DNA from 2 places in the Bradyrhizobium sp. BWA-3-5 genome. Region 1 is predicted to be linked to the other one. Evidence: riboswitches for the same ligand, from Rfam matches in the RefSeq annotation. Region 1 holds a riboswitch; the other holds the start of a gene.
The links. Region 1 has a riboswitch for cobalamin ahead of RX331_RS30260 (DUF1636 domain-containing protein). Riboswitches for the same ligand answer to the same signal wherever they lie in the genome.
Positions count from the first base shown of each region.

Region 2: linked by a shared signal. The riboswitch ahead of RX331_RS27355 (DUF1636 domain-containing protein) and the one ahead of RX331_RS30260 (DUF1636 domain-containing protein) in region 1 are both predicted to bind cobalamin.

Region 1 covers NZ_CP136626.1:6,307,970-6,315,295, reverse strand. Annotated here, with positions in the region: gene RX331_RS30290 (CbtA family protein) at 1-648, opposite strand, end outside; gene RX331_RS30285 (CbtB domain-containing protein) at 655-837, opposite strand; gene RX331_RS30280 (hypothetical protein) at 890-1,162, opposite strand; gene RX331_RS30275 (protein tyrosine phosphatase) at 1,332-1,874, shown strand; gene RX331_RS30270 (adenosylcobinamide-GDP ribazoletransferase) at 1,864-2,628, opposite strand; gene cobT (nicotinate-nucleotide--dimethylbenzimidazole phosphoribosyltransferase) at 2,630-3,685, opposite strand; cobalamin riboswitch at 3,782-3,973, shown strand; gene RX331_RS30260 (DUF1636 domain-containing protein) at 4,083-4,535, shown strand; gene cobU (bifunctional adenosylcobinamide kinase/adenosylcobinamide-phosphate guanylyltransferase) at 4,532-5,056, shown strand; gene cobW (cobalamin biosynthesis protein CobW) at 5,071-6,084, shown strand; gene cobN (cobaltochelatase subunit CobN) at 6,103-7,326, shown strand, end outside.
Region 2 covers NZ_CP136626.1:5,671,043-5,678,368, reverse strand. Annotated here, with positions in the region: gene cobD (threonine-phosphate decarboxylase CobD) at 1-44, shown strand, start outside; partial or broken gene RX331_RS27365 (cobyric acid synthase) at 55-1,504, opposite strand; gene cobO (cob(I)yrinic acid a,c-diamide adenosyltransferase) at 1,528-2,193, opposite strand; cobalamin riboswitch at 2,233-2,449, shown strand; gene RX331_RS27355 (DUF1636 domain-containing protein) at 2,544-2,918, shown strand; gene cobW (cobalamin biosynthesis protein CobW) at 2,915-3,949, shown strand; gene cobN (cobaltochelatase subunit CobN) at 3,949-7,194, shown strand; gene cobG (precorrin-3B synthase) at 7,191-7,326, shown strand, end outside.

The sequences.
Region 1 (7,326 bases):
CAACAGGCTGGTGAGCGTCACCACGACGATAAATCGATGCGAGAGCGCGGCAGGGACCGCGCTGTGAGATTCCGGAGCCAGCGGTGCACCGATCAGATGCGGCAGCGCGATCAGGGCCAGGCCGAGAACCGCCGACCAGGCGGCCGGGCTGAGAGCCAAGAGGCAAAGCCCTCCTGCCGTGGCGGCGGCAGTCGCGATCCACCAGATCTGCCGTGCCGTTAGATCAGCTACCGGCATGCCCGGCAATTCGGGGGGTAAGCCGAGGCCCGGCGCAGCCGTGAAAACGACAAAGCCGGCAAGGCCCCATAGCAGGCCCTCCCGCCATGTCACGTGCCGGCCCCGGATCGCATACACACCGGTGAGCAGCAGCGCAAAACCGATCGCGGTCAGAATATTGGCGCCGACGGTGAAGGCGTTGCGCTGGAAGCCTTCCTCAGGCTCCCACGCGCTCTCGGGATGATGGGCCTTGTCTTGATCGTTGGCGGGCGAGGCGTGGTCTTGGGTCGCCGGCGCTGCGGCCCTGCGTTCATAGACCTCGCTCTGCTGGATCAGCGGCACGGTGCCAACGAACTGCGCAATCGAAATAACCACGCCCACGATCAAGCCGGCCAGCGCAGCTGAAAATACGATCGACCTGAAAACCGGCATTCGTCGTCAGTGACAGGGAAACGCGTTGGCGTGGCGGACATCGTGCGCGGCATTATGAACCGCACTGATATGCGAGAAGCCGACCACGCCGACGATGAAGAGCCCCAAGGCCATCGCCAGCACAGCCTGAGCAATGGTGTTTGAATTGACGGTGCTGAAGGGGGCGTTGGCGGTCTGGGATTGTTGCATGGCTGTCCTCGAAGATGCTCATCTTTAGCCCAGAAAGAATGCGAGCGCGACCTCAATTTTTTAGCTCCCGGGAGACATCCCGGCTCGTCAGGTGGAAGTTCGCTGTCGTCGCCACCTGTCTCCGCAGCAATTTTGCACGGGCCGCCGCCTGAAACGCCTCCTGATGAGCGTTGAAGAATTCGATGCATTGTCGTGGTGACGGCATTGCCCGCAACAAGGTGCGGAACGCCCGGCGGTGCACCATGCAGCGGCCATTGTGCTCCTCCGGCTGAAATGCCAGCGCATCGATGTCATTCCGCCAGATGGGTGGTTTGCTTGATGGCATCAATCGATCTTCAGTGGTCGCGCGGCAACTTAGGGGGCTTGCTGTCTCGCAGGAAGGCGGCAATCGATTGACTCCTTACACCATCCGATGCCACGTTTGTGACTGGCGATACCGGCAACGGGTTTCGCTCACTCCAGTTTGCGATGTGGTTCTCGCCGGGGACAACGCCATGATCGCGGAAACTTCCGAGGGCCCGCCATGCCTTTACGTCTGCCCGCTCAGCGGGCTCTCCGGCGTTGCGGCGGGGCTTAACCGGTTCGATCTGTTGACCCTGCTGTCGCCGGATCATGGAGGCGAGGACCATCGAGCGCTTGCGTGCGAGCGACACCGGGAATTGTCGTTTCATGACATCACGGAGGCCGTGCCGGGCTTCGTCGCGCCGGACAGTGCCACGATGAAGGCGATCCTGGATTTCGGGCGTGAGGCGGGCGACCGCGCCCTGCTGATCCATTGTTGGGCCGGCATCAGCCGCTCAAGCGCTGCGGCCTATGTGATCGCCTGCGACCGCAATCCGGGCTTCGAGCGCGACATCGCGGAGGAATTGCGACGCCGTGCGCCATCGGTGACGCCGAACCGGCTGATGGTGTCGCTGGCCGATGATTTGCTCGGACGAGGCGGCCGGATGGCGGAAGCGATCGATCGGATCGGCCGCGGTGCCGACGCTTTCGAAGGCAAACCATATCAGCTCCCGTTGTCGTGGCCTATCGGATGATGGCGGCGACGCCGAGCAGGAACCCGATCTCGAATACCTGTTCAATGGCGCCGAGAACGTCGCCGGTGTATCCGCCGATCAGCCGTCGCGACCATATCGCGAGGGCAGCGGCCAGCGTGGCGCCGAGCAGCGCTCCGGAAAGCACCGAAAAGGCGGAAATGAACGCCAGCGGCAGCGCGGCAATAACGACGGTGATCAGGGCAAACCGTATTTCCTCAGCACGAACGGGCACCTCGGCATAGTTGACTTTCATTGCCGTGGTATCGCCCGTGTAGCTCATGGCGTTGATGACAAACCCCGGCGTGGCGCGTGCTGCGGCGTGGCTCGCGACCAGTGCGAAGGCGCCGGCCCATAAGGGCAACTGCGTCAGCGCCGCTATGCGCAAGGCGACGCCAAAACCCAGGGCTAGCGCGCCGTAGGTTCCGATTCGGCTGTCCTTCATGATCTCCAGCCGTCGTTCGACGGTCCAGCCGCCGCCGAAGGCATCGATGGTATCGGCGAGGCCGTCCTCGTGCAGCGCGGAGGTGATGACGGCGGCGGCGATGATCGCCAGCATCGCGGCAACAAATGGCCCCCAGATTTGGCCGGCAAGCAGCAGAACGATCGCCGAGCCGGCGCCGATGCCGCTTCCGACCAGCGGAAAATATTTTAGGGATCGGGCCAGCCAGTCCGGCTGGGGCGCGGCTTTTGTCGGCGGCGTGGGCAGGATGGTGAGAAACCGCACCGCATCGAAGAAGCGCTCGGTCTCGTTCATGTCAGATATTCCCGGCCAGAACGTCGCTGAGGTCGGCGACGTCGGTCACGAGCCGCGCGGCCGCGCGCACCAGCGGCACGGCGAGGAGGGCACCTGTGCCTTCACCGAGCCGCAGCCCAAGATCGAGCAGCGGCTTTGCGCCGAACGCGGCGAGCACGATGTCGTGGCCCTTTTCGGCGGAGCGATGCGCGAGCACGCAATAATCGCGCGCAGCGGGACAGAGCCGAATGGCCACCAGCGCGGCCGCACTGGAGATGAAGCCATCGATGACGACCGGCCGCCGCTTTGAGGCCGCGCCCAGCACCGCGCCGGCCATCATCGCAATTTCGAGCCCGCCGAACTCGCTGAGGACGTCCAGTGGAGAGCTGGCATCGCTGCGCGCCGCGGCTTTGGCGATGGCGGCCCGCTTGCGTGCCATGCCCGGATCATCCTGCCCGGCGCCGGTCCCAATACATTCATCAAGCGGCGCCGGTGCCAGGCGATGCACCAGCAGGGCGGAGGAGGCGGTGTTGCCGATGCCCATTTCGCCGAGCGCGATGATATCGGCGCCCGCGGCGATCTCGGCCATCGCGAGCGCGCAGCCCTTGGCCAGCGCATCTTCGGCCTGTCGCATCGTCATTGCCGGTTCGCGTGCGGCGTTGGCGGTACCCATCCGGATCTTGGCGTCGATCAAATTGGGATGCGCGGGCAGTTCGGCGGCCACCCCGGCGTCCACGACGCGAATCCCAACATCGCCCGCGGTGGCAAAGGCATTGGCGCTGGCGCGGCCCGCCAGATAGGTCCTCACCATCGCGACTGTCACCGCCGACGGATATTGCGACACGCCTTCCTCGGTGAGACCGTGGTCGCCGGCGAAGACCAGCAGCACGGCCTTGTCGGCTTTGGGAGCCGCTGGATGCGCGATCATGCCAAGCCGCACAGCGAGGTCCTCGATGCGCCCGAGCGACCCCAAAGGCTTGGCCTTCCCGTCGATTCGCGCGCGCATCGTTGCCTCCAACTCCTGATTGAGCGGGGGAACGAAAGGCGGCTGCCAAAGCGGTCGGGATTCGGTCGTCATGGGGTTCCTTTCCGGGCCTACCTGACCCAACAGCCCATGTCAGGTCAATCCGATCTGACCCAAGGGCCGCACCGGTTGACCCCGGCTACCGCGGCGGCTAGCGTCATCCGCGATGGTCCTCCCGCGAGGGAGGTGAAAAGGGAAGCCGGTGCGAGTTCTCTCAATGCCGGCGCTGCCCCCGCAACTGTAAGCGACGAGCCCCGAGCCGATGCCACTGGGATTCCCGGGAAGGCGGCTGACGGCAACGACCCGCGAGCCAGGAGACCTGCCATCACGAACTGTGCTTTGGAGGCGTCGTCGGGGCGGGGTGCACCGGACGGGAGCGAGCCTGACGGCGATGAGCCGTCGGCGCGACCCAACAAAGCTCGTGGCCCGACGGCCGTGATGTGAGCCTGTGATGGATCGCGAAAAGGCTGAGCAAAATCCCGCTGATTTGGCGTTGGTCGAAGCTGCGCGTGCGAACGCACCGAGCGGCCCTACCTTCGTGAGCGTGTGCATCACCTGCAGGAACGCCGATGGCGGCGCCGTGGTCGGCCCCGATATGTTTGAAGCGGTCAAGGCCGCGATCGGTTCGTCCGATCACGTTCAGGTGCGGCCGGTGCAATGCCTTAGCGTCTGCAAGCGGCCCGCAACCGTCGCGGTGTCAAGTGCTGATGGTTACACGTTCTTGTTCGGCGATCTGCAGACCGAGAGCGGCACTGCGGCCCTCGTATCGTTTGTCGAGTCCTACCGTAACTCCGACTACGGCCTGGTGCCGTGGCGCGAGCGGGCGGAAGTTCTGCGCAAGGGCATGGTGGCGCGCGTGCCGCCGATGCGCTGGTCGCCGGACGACGGCAGCGCACCGAAATGACTGTTCTTGCCACCACGCTGGTGCTGGGCGGCGCGCGCTCTGGCAAATCCGCGTTCGCCGAGCGATTGGTCGCGGACAGCGGACTTGCGCGGATCTACCTCGCCACCGCGACTGCGGGCGACGACGAGATGCGCTCGCGCATCGCCCATCATCGTCAGCGGCGGGGCGACGGTTGGATCACCGTCGAGGAGCCGCTGGCGCTGGTCGATGCGCTGACCCGGGAGGCCATCCATGGCCGTGCCGTGCTGGTGGACTGCCTGACCTTGTGGCTGTCAAACCTGATGCTTGCGGGGCGCGACCCCGAAGTGGAAGCGCGCCGGTTCACGCGATTTCTCGGCGTGGCCCAATATCCCGTCGTCCTGGTGTCAAACGAGGTCGGCCTTGGTCTCGTGCCCGAGACGCCGCTCGGCCGCAGCTTTCGCGATGCCCAGGGCCGCCTCAACCAGATCGTCGCCGCCACCGTCCCCAATGTTGTTTTCATCGCCGCCGGGCTTCCGCTCTGGCTGAAGCGCTCGACTTAAAGGAGAATATTGAAATGTCCCGTGTCCCCGTCACCGTGCTCACCGGATTTCTCGGCGCCGGCAAGACCACGCTGCTGCGTTCGCTGCTGACGCAGGCCGATGGCCGCCGGATCGCCGTGATCGTCAATGAGTTCGGCGATGCCGGATTTGACGGGGGACTGGTCGAGGAGTGCGCCGCAAGGGCCTGCGCGCCCGGCGATATCGTCGAACTCACCAACGGCTGCATCTGTTGCGCGGTCGCCGATGATTTCATTCCGACCATGGACAAACTGCTGACGCGCGACCGGCCGCTGGATGCCATCGTCATCGAGACGTCGGGCCTGGCGTTGCCGCAACCGCTGTTGAAGGCATTCGACTGGCCCGCGGTGCGCACCCGCGCCACGGTCGACGGCGTGGTCACGGTGGTTGATGCATTGGCGCTGTCGGAAGGCCGCGTCACCATCGACGAGGATGCCGTTGCCGCGCAACGGGCCGCCGACGATTCCCTCGATCACGACGATCCGATCGAGGAGGTATTCGAAGATCAGCTTGCCTGCGCCGATCTGGTGGTGCTTTCCAAGAGCGATCTGGTTTCACCGGCGGCGCTGGCTGGGATCGAGGCGCGTCTCAAAGCCGTGCTGCGGCCCGGCGTCAACATGGTGCGTTCCAAGGGCGATATGGCGGCGCCGGTTTTGATCGGCCTGAACGCCGCCGCGGAAGACGACATGGCAGCGCGCGCCGGCCACCACGGCGAGGAGGAGCAGCACGATCACGACGATTTCGACAGCATCGTCGTGATGCCGCCCGCGGCCGCTAGCGTCGATGCCATGCGCGCGCGCGTCACTAGTGCCCTGAATCTCACTGGCGTGTTGCGCGTCAAGGGGCACGCCCGCATCGCCGACAAGTCGGCTCCGATCGTGGTGCAGGGCGTCGGCGGGCGGGTTGACCTCGCATTCGCGCGGCCCGACGCGATGCAGGCACAGCATCTCGTAGTGATCGGCCTGAAGGGTTTTGACGGCGATGCGGTTCGCCGGGCGCTGCAGGGGTAGCAGGGGACCTCCACGCGGATGCACCTGAAGCTCGACAGTAGCGGTAGTATCGATGATGGCGACGTCGCCCGCGATCTCGGGCAGGAGCCCGCCGATATCGTCGTGCTGTCAGCGGCCGATAGCGACCTCGCCGCCTTCGGTGCGGCCCATGCGGCGCTGGACGGCGATTTTCCGAGCCTGCGACTCACCAATCTGCTCGCGCTCGGGCACCCGGCTTCCGTTGACCTATATGTCGAGCGCACGTTGTGCCGGGCCAGGATCGTGGTGCTCCGGATGCTCGGCGGCGAAAGCTATTGGCCGCACGGCGTCGAAAGCCTGCGGGCCGACGCACTGCGCCGTGGGGCGCTGTTTGCGTGCATACCCGGCGAGATGGACTGGAACGCGGCCCTCGCGGCGCGCGGCACGCTCGGAAGCGATGAAACCCACACGCTCTGGCGCTACTGCAGCGAGGGCGGTGTCGAGAATGCCGAGCTCGCGCTGCGTTTCGCCGCGCATCTGATCGGACACGGCGAGGCGCCGCCGCAGGCAAGACCGATGCCGTCGGCCGGCTTCTGGCGCGGCGAACCTGATAACGATGAGCGCCCCAATGCCATCGTCATCTTCTACCGTGCGCTGGTGGCGGGCGGCGATACCGCGGGCATCGATGCGCTGCGGGCAGCGCTTCTGGCGCGCGGTCTCAATGCAGTGTGCCTGTTCGTCACCAGCCTGAAAGATCAACGGTCGGCGGCATTCCTGCGCGCGGCGCTGTCGGCGTATCCGCCCGACATCATCATCAACGCCACCGCGTTTGCCACGGCGACCGCTGACGACGACGCGGGCATCCTTGCGACATCCGACTGCCCGGTTCTGCAGGTGGCGCAGGCCGGCATATCCCGCGCGAATTGGGAAGGCTCCTCGCGCGGATTAAATCCGCGCGATCTCGCCATGCATGTGGTGCTGCCGGAAGTCGATGGCCGCATCTTTGCCAACGTCATCGCCTTCAAGGAGCGCGGCGAGAGCTTGGCCGGTTTCGCGCCGACGACATTCCAGCCGGTGGCCGATCGCGTCGATGCAACGGCTGATCTCGCGCTAGCCTGGGTACGATTGCGCCGCGCCGAGCCGGCTGCGCGCCGCGTCGCCATTGTGCTCGCGAATTATCCCAACCGCGACGGCCGGCTCGCCAACGGCGTCGGCCTCGATACGCCGCAAAGCCTGATCGATATTCTCGCCGCGATGCGCGGCGCAGGCTATCTCATCGGCGAG
Region 2 (7,326 bases), 640 kb from region 1:
ACGAGACGGAATGGGCGCGGTTTTCCGCCACAATCTCGCCTTGATCGCCCCTCCTCAGCGGGCAAGCGTAAGCAGGCCTTCGACATCGAGATAGGTATCGATGTAATCGGCAAGCGTATCGAGCGCGCTCTCCACCCTGGCGCGGTATTGCTGGTCCGCGGCCGGAATGTCTAGTTGTGCGAGAAATGTCTTGCGGAAACTGTCGGAAGCGAACAGGCCGTGCAGATAGCTGCCATACACGCGGCCGTCGCTGGATACCGCGCCTTCCGGCGCTCCGCCAAGCAAAGCAAATGGCCGTGCACGATCCGGCCCGTCGGTATGTCCGATGTGAATCTCGTAAGCCTCGATCTGCCGGTTCGTCGCAGCGTGGACCGCCGTGACGCGGCTCAGAGTCTTTTGTGGCGTCATCACCGTCGTTACGTCGATGAGTCCGAGACCGGGAGTTTCGCCCGCCGGTCCCTCAATTCCCTCCGGATCCGCCACACTGCGTCCGAGCATCTGGTAACCGCCGCAGACGCCAAGAACATGACCGCCGCGACGATGATGCGCAAGAAGATCGATGTCCCAACCTTGGGCGCGCAGGAAGGCGAGCTCGCCGCGGGTCGACTTCGAGCCCAGCAGGATCACGAGCTTTGCATCGCCAGGGATTGCTTCTCCAGGCCGGACCATCACAAGGTCGACATCAGGTTCGAGCTTCAGTGGATCGAGGTCGTCAAAATTCGCGATCCGCGACAGCGCGAAAAGACAATCTTGCACTTGCCTGCCTTGCGTGCGCCGGTAAGCCCAAGCGCGTCTTCGGCCGGAAGTTCACGAGCGCAGGCGAAGTAGGGAAGGACCCCAAAGCCCCGCCACGATGTGCGCGCTTCGATCAGCCGGTAGCCGTCATCGAACAGTGATGGATCGCCGCGGAACTTGTTGATGACGAAGCCGCGAATCATGGCCGCATCGTCGGGATCGAGCATGGCCTTGATTCCGACGAGCTGCGCAATGACACCGCCGCGATCAATATCGCCGACCAGCACGACGGGAATGTCGGCCTTGCGGGCAAAGCCCATATTGGCGATATCGGCGCTCCTCAGATTGACCTCGGCGGGGCTGCCGGCGCCCTCGACGAGAACAAGATCGGCGCGATCCTTGATACGGGCGAAACTCTCGAGAACCGGCGCCATCAGCGATGGCTTCATCGCAGCGTATGCACGCGCGCGCGCAGCGTCGCCACGCGGCGTCCGTGCACGATGATCTGGGCGCCGACATCAGTTTCCGGCTTCAGCAAGACCGGATTCATATCGGTATGCGGCTCGACACCTGCGGCCTGCGCCTGCAATGCCTGCGCGCGTCCGATCTCGCCGCCGTCGACCGTCACGGCGGCATTGTTCGACATGTTCTGCGGCTTGAACGGCAGCACCCGATTGCCGCGCCGGGTGGCAGCGCGGGCAAGGCCGGCCACGATGAGCGACTTGCCCACGTCCGAACCCGCTCCCTGGATCATCAATGCGCGCGCCATCGAATCGAATCCCGATTGCTTGGTCAGAACTCAACGCCGGGCTGGGCCTTGATGCCGGATCGGAAGGGATGCTTCACGAGCGTCATCTCCGTGACAAGGTCGGCGGCGTCGATCAATTCCTGCTTGGCATTGCGTCCGGTGAGGACGACATGCATCATTGGCGGCTTTGAATTCTTCAGGAACTCAACGACCTCTCCGATCTCCAGATAGTCGTAGCGAAGCGCAATATTGATCTCGTCGAGAACCATCATGCGCAAGGCTTCATCAGCGATCAGCTGCTTGGCCTTTTCCCATGCGGTGCGGGCAGCGGCGATGTCGCGGACGCGGTCCTGCGTTTCCCAGGTAAAGCCTTCCTCCATCGCATGGAATTGGCACAGTTCGCCAAAATGTCCGGTGAGCAGGCGGCGCTCGCCAGTGTCCCATGCACCCTTGATGAACTGCACGACGGCGCAGGAAAAGCCATGCGCGAGGCACCGCATGATCATGCCGAAGGCCAAGGAAGATTTTCCCTTGCCTGCCCCGGTGTGGACAATGATGAGCCCCCTCTCTCCACTCTTGGTGGACATCATCCGGTCGCGCGCGGCCTTCTTCTTTGCCATTTTCTTTGCCATTTTTGCCGAATGGCGGGCATCCAATGCGAATTCGGAGATCGCGGTTTCTTCCTCAGCAGCATCAGATCCGGAAGTCATCTGCACGTCCCTTTGGCTTGACAAGTTGCACGCTTGGGCAAATGGTGCGGTGGCGTTGGTTCCTGTCCTACGACAGGCGAAGAGGGAATGCGATAGGGCTCTAGCCTCAAAGCTCGAGCCTGAAGCGCAGCCGCCCCCGCGACCGTGACCGGAGAGATCTCCAAGAGCCACTGACCTTTAAGGGTTGGGAAGGTGGAGATCGAGGGAAGAACCTGCTCCGCAAGCCGGGAGACCTGCCAGCGCACCGATTGACCACCGGCGGACGGGGTGTTCCGCGACGGGGAGCGAACCCGTGTGTCATTGGTTCGCGTACCTCATCGCCTCCGCCAAATTTTTGTTGAGAAGGGGCGATGACCGTCACGCTTCACGTCTGCATCACCTGTCGTGCCGACCAGGCAGTAAGGGATGGCGAAACCACACCGGGCGCGCGTCTGCACAGCGCTCTCCTCGAGGCTGGCGTGCCGGAGGGCGTCAGCGTCGTTCCGGTCGAATGCCTGTCGGCCTGCAGCCAAGGCTGCTCGATTGCGCTCTCGGGGCTTGGGCGCTGGTCCTATGTGTACGGTCGCTTGTCCGATGCAAACGCACCGGATGTAGTCGCCGGGGCTGCGGCCTACGCGGCCGCGCCAGATGGCATTGTGCCATGGCGCAGCCGGCCGGCGATCTTCCGCAAGCAGTCGCTTGCCCGTATTCCACCGATCGCCGTCCTGCCAGAGGCCGCAGAATGAATACCCTCACCAAGGTTCCGGTGACCGTCGTCACTGGTTTTCTCGGATCGGGCAAGACGACGCTGATCCAGCACTTGATCACCAATGCGAACGGCAAGAAGCTTGCGGTGCTTGTCAACGAGTTTGGTAGCGAGGGCGTCGACGGCGAGATCCTGAAATCCTGCGCCGACGCCAGCTGTCCTGCCGAGAATATCGTCGAGCTCGCCAATGGCTGCATCTGCTGCACGGTCGCCGATGACTTCATCCCCGCCATGGAGCAACTACTCTCGCGCCCCGTGAGGCCTGATCATATCGTGATCGAGACATCCGGCCTGGCTTTGCCAAAGCCGCTGCTCAAGGCCTTCGACTGGCCAGAGATCCGCTCACGAATCACGGTCGACGGCGTGATTGCGCTTGCGGATGCCGAGGCCGTGGCCGCCGGCCGCTTTGCGCCCGACCCTGCCGCAGTGGAAGCGCAGCGTTCGGCCGATCAGAACCTCGATCACGAGACGCCGCTGTCGGAAGTGTTCGAGGATCAGATCGCGTGCGCGGATATCGTGCTGCTCACCAAGGCGGACCTTGCCGGCGCGGCAGGACTTGAAGCGGCCAAGGCGGCGATCACCGCCGAAATGCCGCGTCGCGTGCCAATGCTGCCTGTCGTCAATGGTGCAGTCGATGCGCGTGTGATCCTTGGTCTCGAAGCGGCTGCTGAAGACGATCTCGCTTCGCGACCTTCTCATCGCGACGGCGAAGAAGAGCACGAACACAACGATTTTGCTTCGATAGTCGTCGAGCTCCCGGAAGTGGCTGACGTGGATGCGCTGGTCGAATCGATCAAGCGGCTTGCGCGTGAGCAGAACGTATTGCGCGCGAAGGGATATATCGCGGTCGCGGGCAAGCCGATGCGATTGCTGCTGCAATCGGTCGGCGAGCGGGTGGGGCATCAGTTCGATAGGCCATGGGGCACGCGGCCAAGGCGCTCGAAGCTGGTGGTGATCGGTGAACACGACGATATCGATGAGGCGGCCATCAGGACTGGACTCGAGATCTGATGCACGTCATCTTTCGCGAGAGCCGCGGTCTTGAGGAGACTGCGATCCCTAAGGATCTCGGTCAAGATCCGGCAGACCTTGTCGTGCTCTCGTTCTCGGACAGCGATCTTGCCGCGTTCGCCTCTGGCTGGCGTCGCGGCCGTGCCGGACTGCCATCGCTGAGGCTCGCGAATCTTGCGGAGCTGCGTCATCCCCTGTCGGTCGACACCTATATCGAGCGGACGCTGTCGCATGCGCGCGGCATTTTGGTGCGCCTGATCGGCGGCGAATCCTACTGGTCATATGGGCTGGCTGCCCTGCATCAACTTGCGAAGGACCGCGATATCGCGCTTGCGGTGCTCCCCGCGGACGGTCGCGACGATCCGCGCCTGGATGCGCTCTCGACATTACCCGTGTCGGCGCTCGGACGGCTGAAGGCGTTGTGCGACAAGGGCGGAACGGTTGCGGCGCAGGCTGCAATCGCACAACTCGCACTAGCTTCGGGTCTCTATGCGGGACCTGTCGTCGGCGAAGTCGAAATTCCCGAGATCGGTTTCTACGATCCGCGTCGTGGTGCAGTCGCGGCGCTGCCAAATCCCGATCGAGGGCCGCATGCGCTCGTCACCTTCTATCGCTCCTATCTCACCTCAGCCGATACCGCCCCGGTCGACGCGCTGATCACAGCCCTGCGGAAGAAGGGTTTTGATGGCTATGGCGTGTTCGTCGCCTCGCTAAAGGTGGCCGGTGTGACGGATTGGCTTAAGCGGCAGTTCGAGGAATGCACGCCTGCGGTGATCGTCAATGCAACCGCTTTCTCTGCTGTCACCGGCGAAGGGACGACGCCTTTCGATGCTGCATCCTGTCCGGTGTTCCAGGTCGCGTTGTCGACGGCCCGGCGCGAGGAGTGGGCGGAATCGCTTCGCGGTCTCTCGCCGGGCGATCTGGCGATGCATGTGGTGTTGCCCGAGGTTGACGGCCGGCTGCTAGCGGGCGTGGTCAGTTTCAAGTCGCCGAGCGCGCGCGATTCCGAACTGCAATTCTCGCACCTGGCGCACATGCCCGACGACGAACGTGTCGATGCTGTCGTGGATCGGGTGGCCGCCTGGCACAGGCTCGCGAACAAGCCGGCGGGGGGGAAGCGGCTGGCGATTGTGCTCTCGAATTATCCGGGTCGTCCGCACCAGATTGCGCATGCGGTCGGGCTCGACGCGCTTGCTTCGGTCGAAACGCTATTGTCCGATCTCGGCGCTGCCGGTTTCGACGTGAAGCCAACAGAAGCGCTTGGTGCAGCTCTCCTGCAGGAGAAATTGACCTTTAGCGTTGCTGATTACGGCGCTGAGCTGGCGAGACTTCCGTGCCAGCTGCAGGATGACCTCGCGCGCGCCTGGGGGGCGACGCAGAACGATCCCGCCTGCCGTGACGGCGAATTTCATTTTGCAGCAATCCAGCGTGGCAAGGCGATCATCGCCGTTCAGCCCGAGCGCGGTGATGTCACCAATCATGACGTCGAGTATCACGATATCTCGCGCACGCCTCGCCACGCCTATGTCGCGTTCTATCTCTGGCTCCGGCGGCAAGAGGTTGATGCGGTCGTCCACATGGGCACGCATGGAACGCTGGAGTGGCTGCCCGGCAAGTCCGTCGCCCTATCGGCCTCCTGCTGGCCGGAAGCGCTGATTGGCGACATGCCGGTGGTCTATCCCTTCATCGTCAACGATCCCGGTGAGGCAGCGCAGGCCAAGCGGCGCATTAGCGCGGTCACGATCGGCCATTTGCCGCCGCCGCTGGCGCAGGCCGCATTGCCTGAAGGCTTGCGTCCGCTCGAGCAACTGCTTGATGAGTATTCGACGTCTGATGGTCTCGATCCCGCGCGCCGCCAGCGTCTGATTGTGGCGATCCGCGATGAAGCGCGGGCCGCGGGCCTGGAAGACGATCTCGGCCTTGGCGCCTCGGCTGCGCCGGCGGAGGTCATTCCTCGGATCGATCGCTTCGTCTGCGATCTCAAGGAGAGCCAGTTCGGCGATGGGCTGCATGTGTTCGGCCGTGGGGGTTGCGGCGAGGCGGAGAAGAGCGCGCTGCTTGACGCGCTCTCTGGTGGGCGCGTTGCTCCGGGCCCGGCAGGCTCGCCGCATCGCGGGCGGCGCGATGTACTGCCCACTGGACGCAATCTGTTCACCGTCGACCCCCGCGCGGTTCCTACGCGCTCGGCGCATGCGCAAGGGATCAAGCTCGCCGAGGAATTGCTGCGCCGTCACCTGCAGGATCACGGCGACTGGCCGAAAGGACTACTGGTTGATCTCTGGGGATCATCGACCATGCGCACCGCAGGCGAGGATTATGCGATGGCCCTGCACCTTGCAGGCATCGCACCGCGCTGGGATCATGGGTCAGGTCGGGTCTCCGGTTACGAAATCATCGCGCCAGCCGCTCTTGGCCGGCCGCGTATCGATGTGACGCTGCGCGTGTCGGGGCTGTTCCGCGACGTCTTTTCAACTCTTGCGCAACTATTCGTGGCTGCGGCCGAAGCGCTTTCTGAACGCGAAGGCGACGAGAATCCCTATCGGCATCGTGCGGCGCGCGTGTTCGGGCCGCGCCCGGGGCAGTATGGCGTCGGTATGGCATCGATGCCGGATGTATTCACGCAAGCATCGCAACATGCGGCCGGCGAAGCCTGGCTTTCCGCTTCATCGTGGGCATTCGCACCCGACGGCACGATGAGGCCTGATCGCGCAGGTATTCAGGCAAGGCTCCTCGCCGCCGATGCGTTCGTCCATGCGCAAGACCTGCCGGAAACCGATCTGCTGTTAGCCGCAGACTATGCCGCACACGAGGCGGGCGCTGCGGCCGCGGCGGCGCGCCTTGGCATGGCCGCCCCATCACTCTATCACTTCGATGGCACGCGCCCGGATCAGCCGCATGCACGCTCGTTGACCGAGGAGATATCGCGGATCGTACGTTCGCGCGCCGCCAATCCGAAATGGATCGCCGGCATGATGCGCCACGGCTTTCGAGGGGCGGCCGAGATAGTGGCGACACTTGAACACATGGCCGCTTTCGCCCATCTCGCGCAGGCTGTGCCTGCGCATCTGTTCGATCTCTATTACGACGCGACGCTTGGCAACGATGACGTTCGCACTTTCATAGCAAGAGAGAATCCGGCGGCGCTTGTGGCGATCGAATATTGCTTCACTCGATTGCATGAAGCTGCGATCTGGAGGACCCGGCGCAACTCGATTGCGGCCGCGCTGCGGGAGGCCGCCTCATGAGCGCGTTTGCGATCAAGGGCTGGTGTCCCGGCGCCTTACGGCCGATGCGGTCAGGGGATGGGCTTGTGGTTCGCATCCGGCCACATCGTGGCCGGCTTGATGGGAAGCAAGCGGCAGGAATTGGGGCGCTGG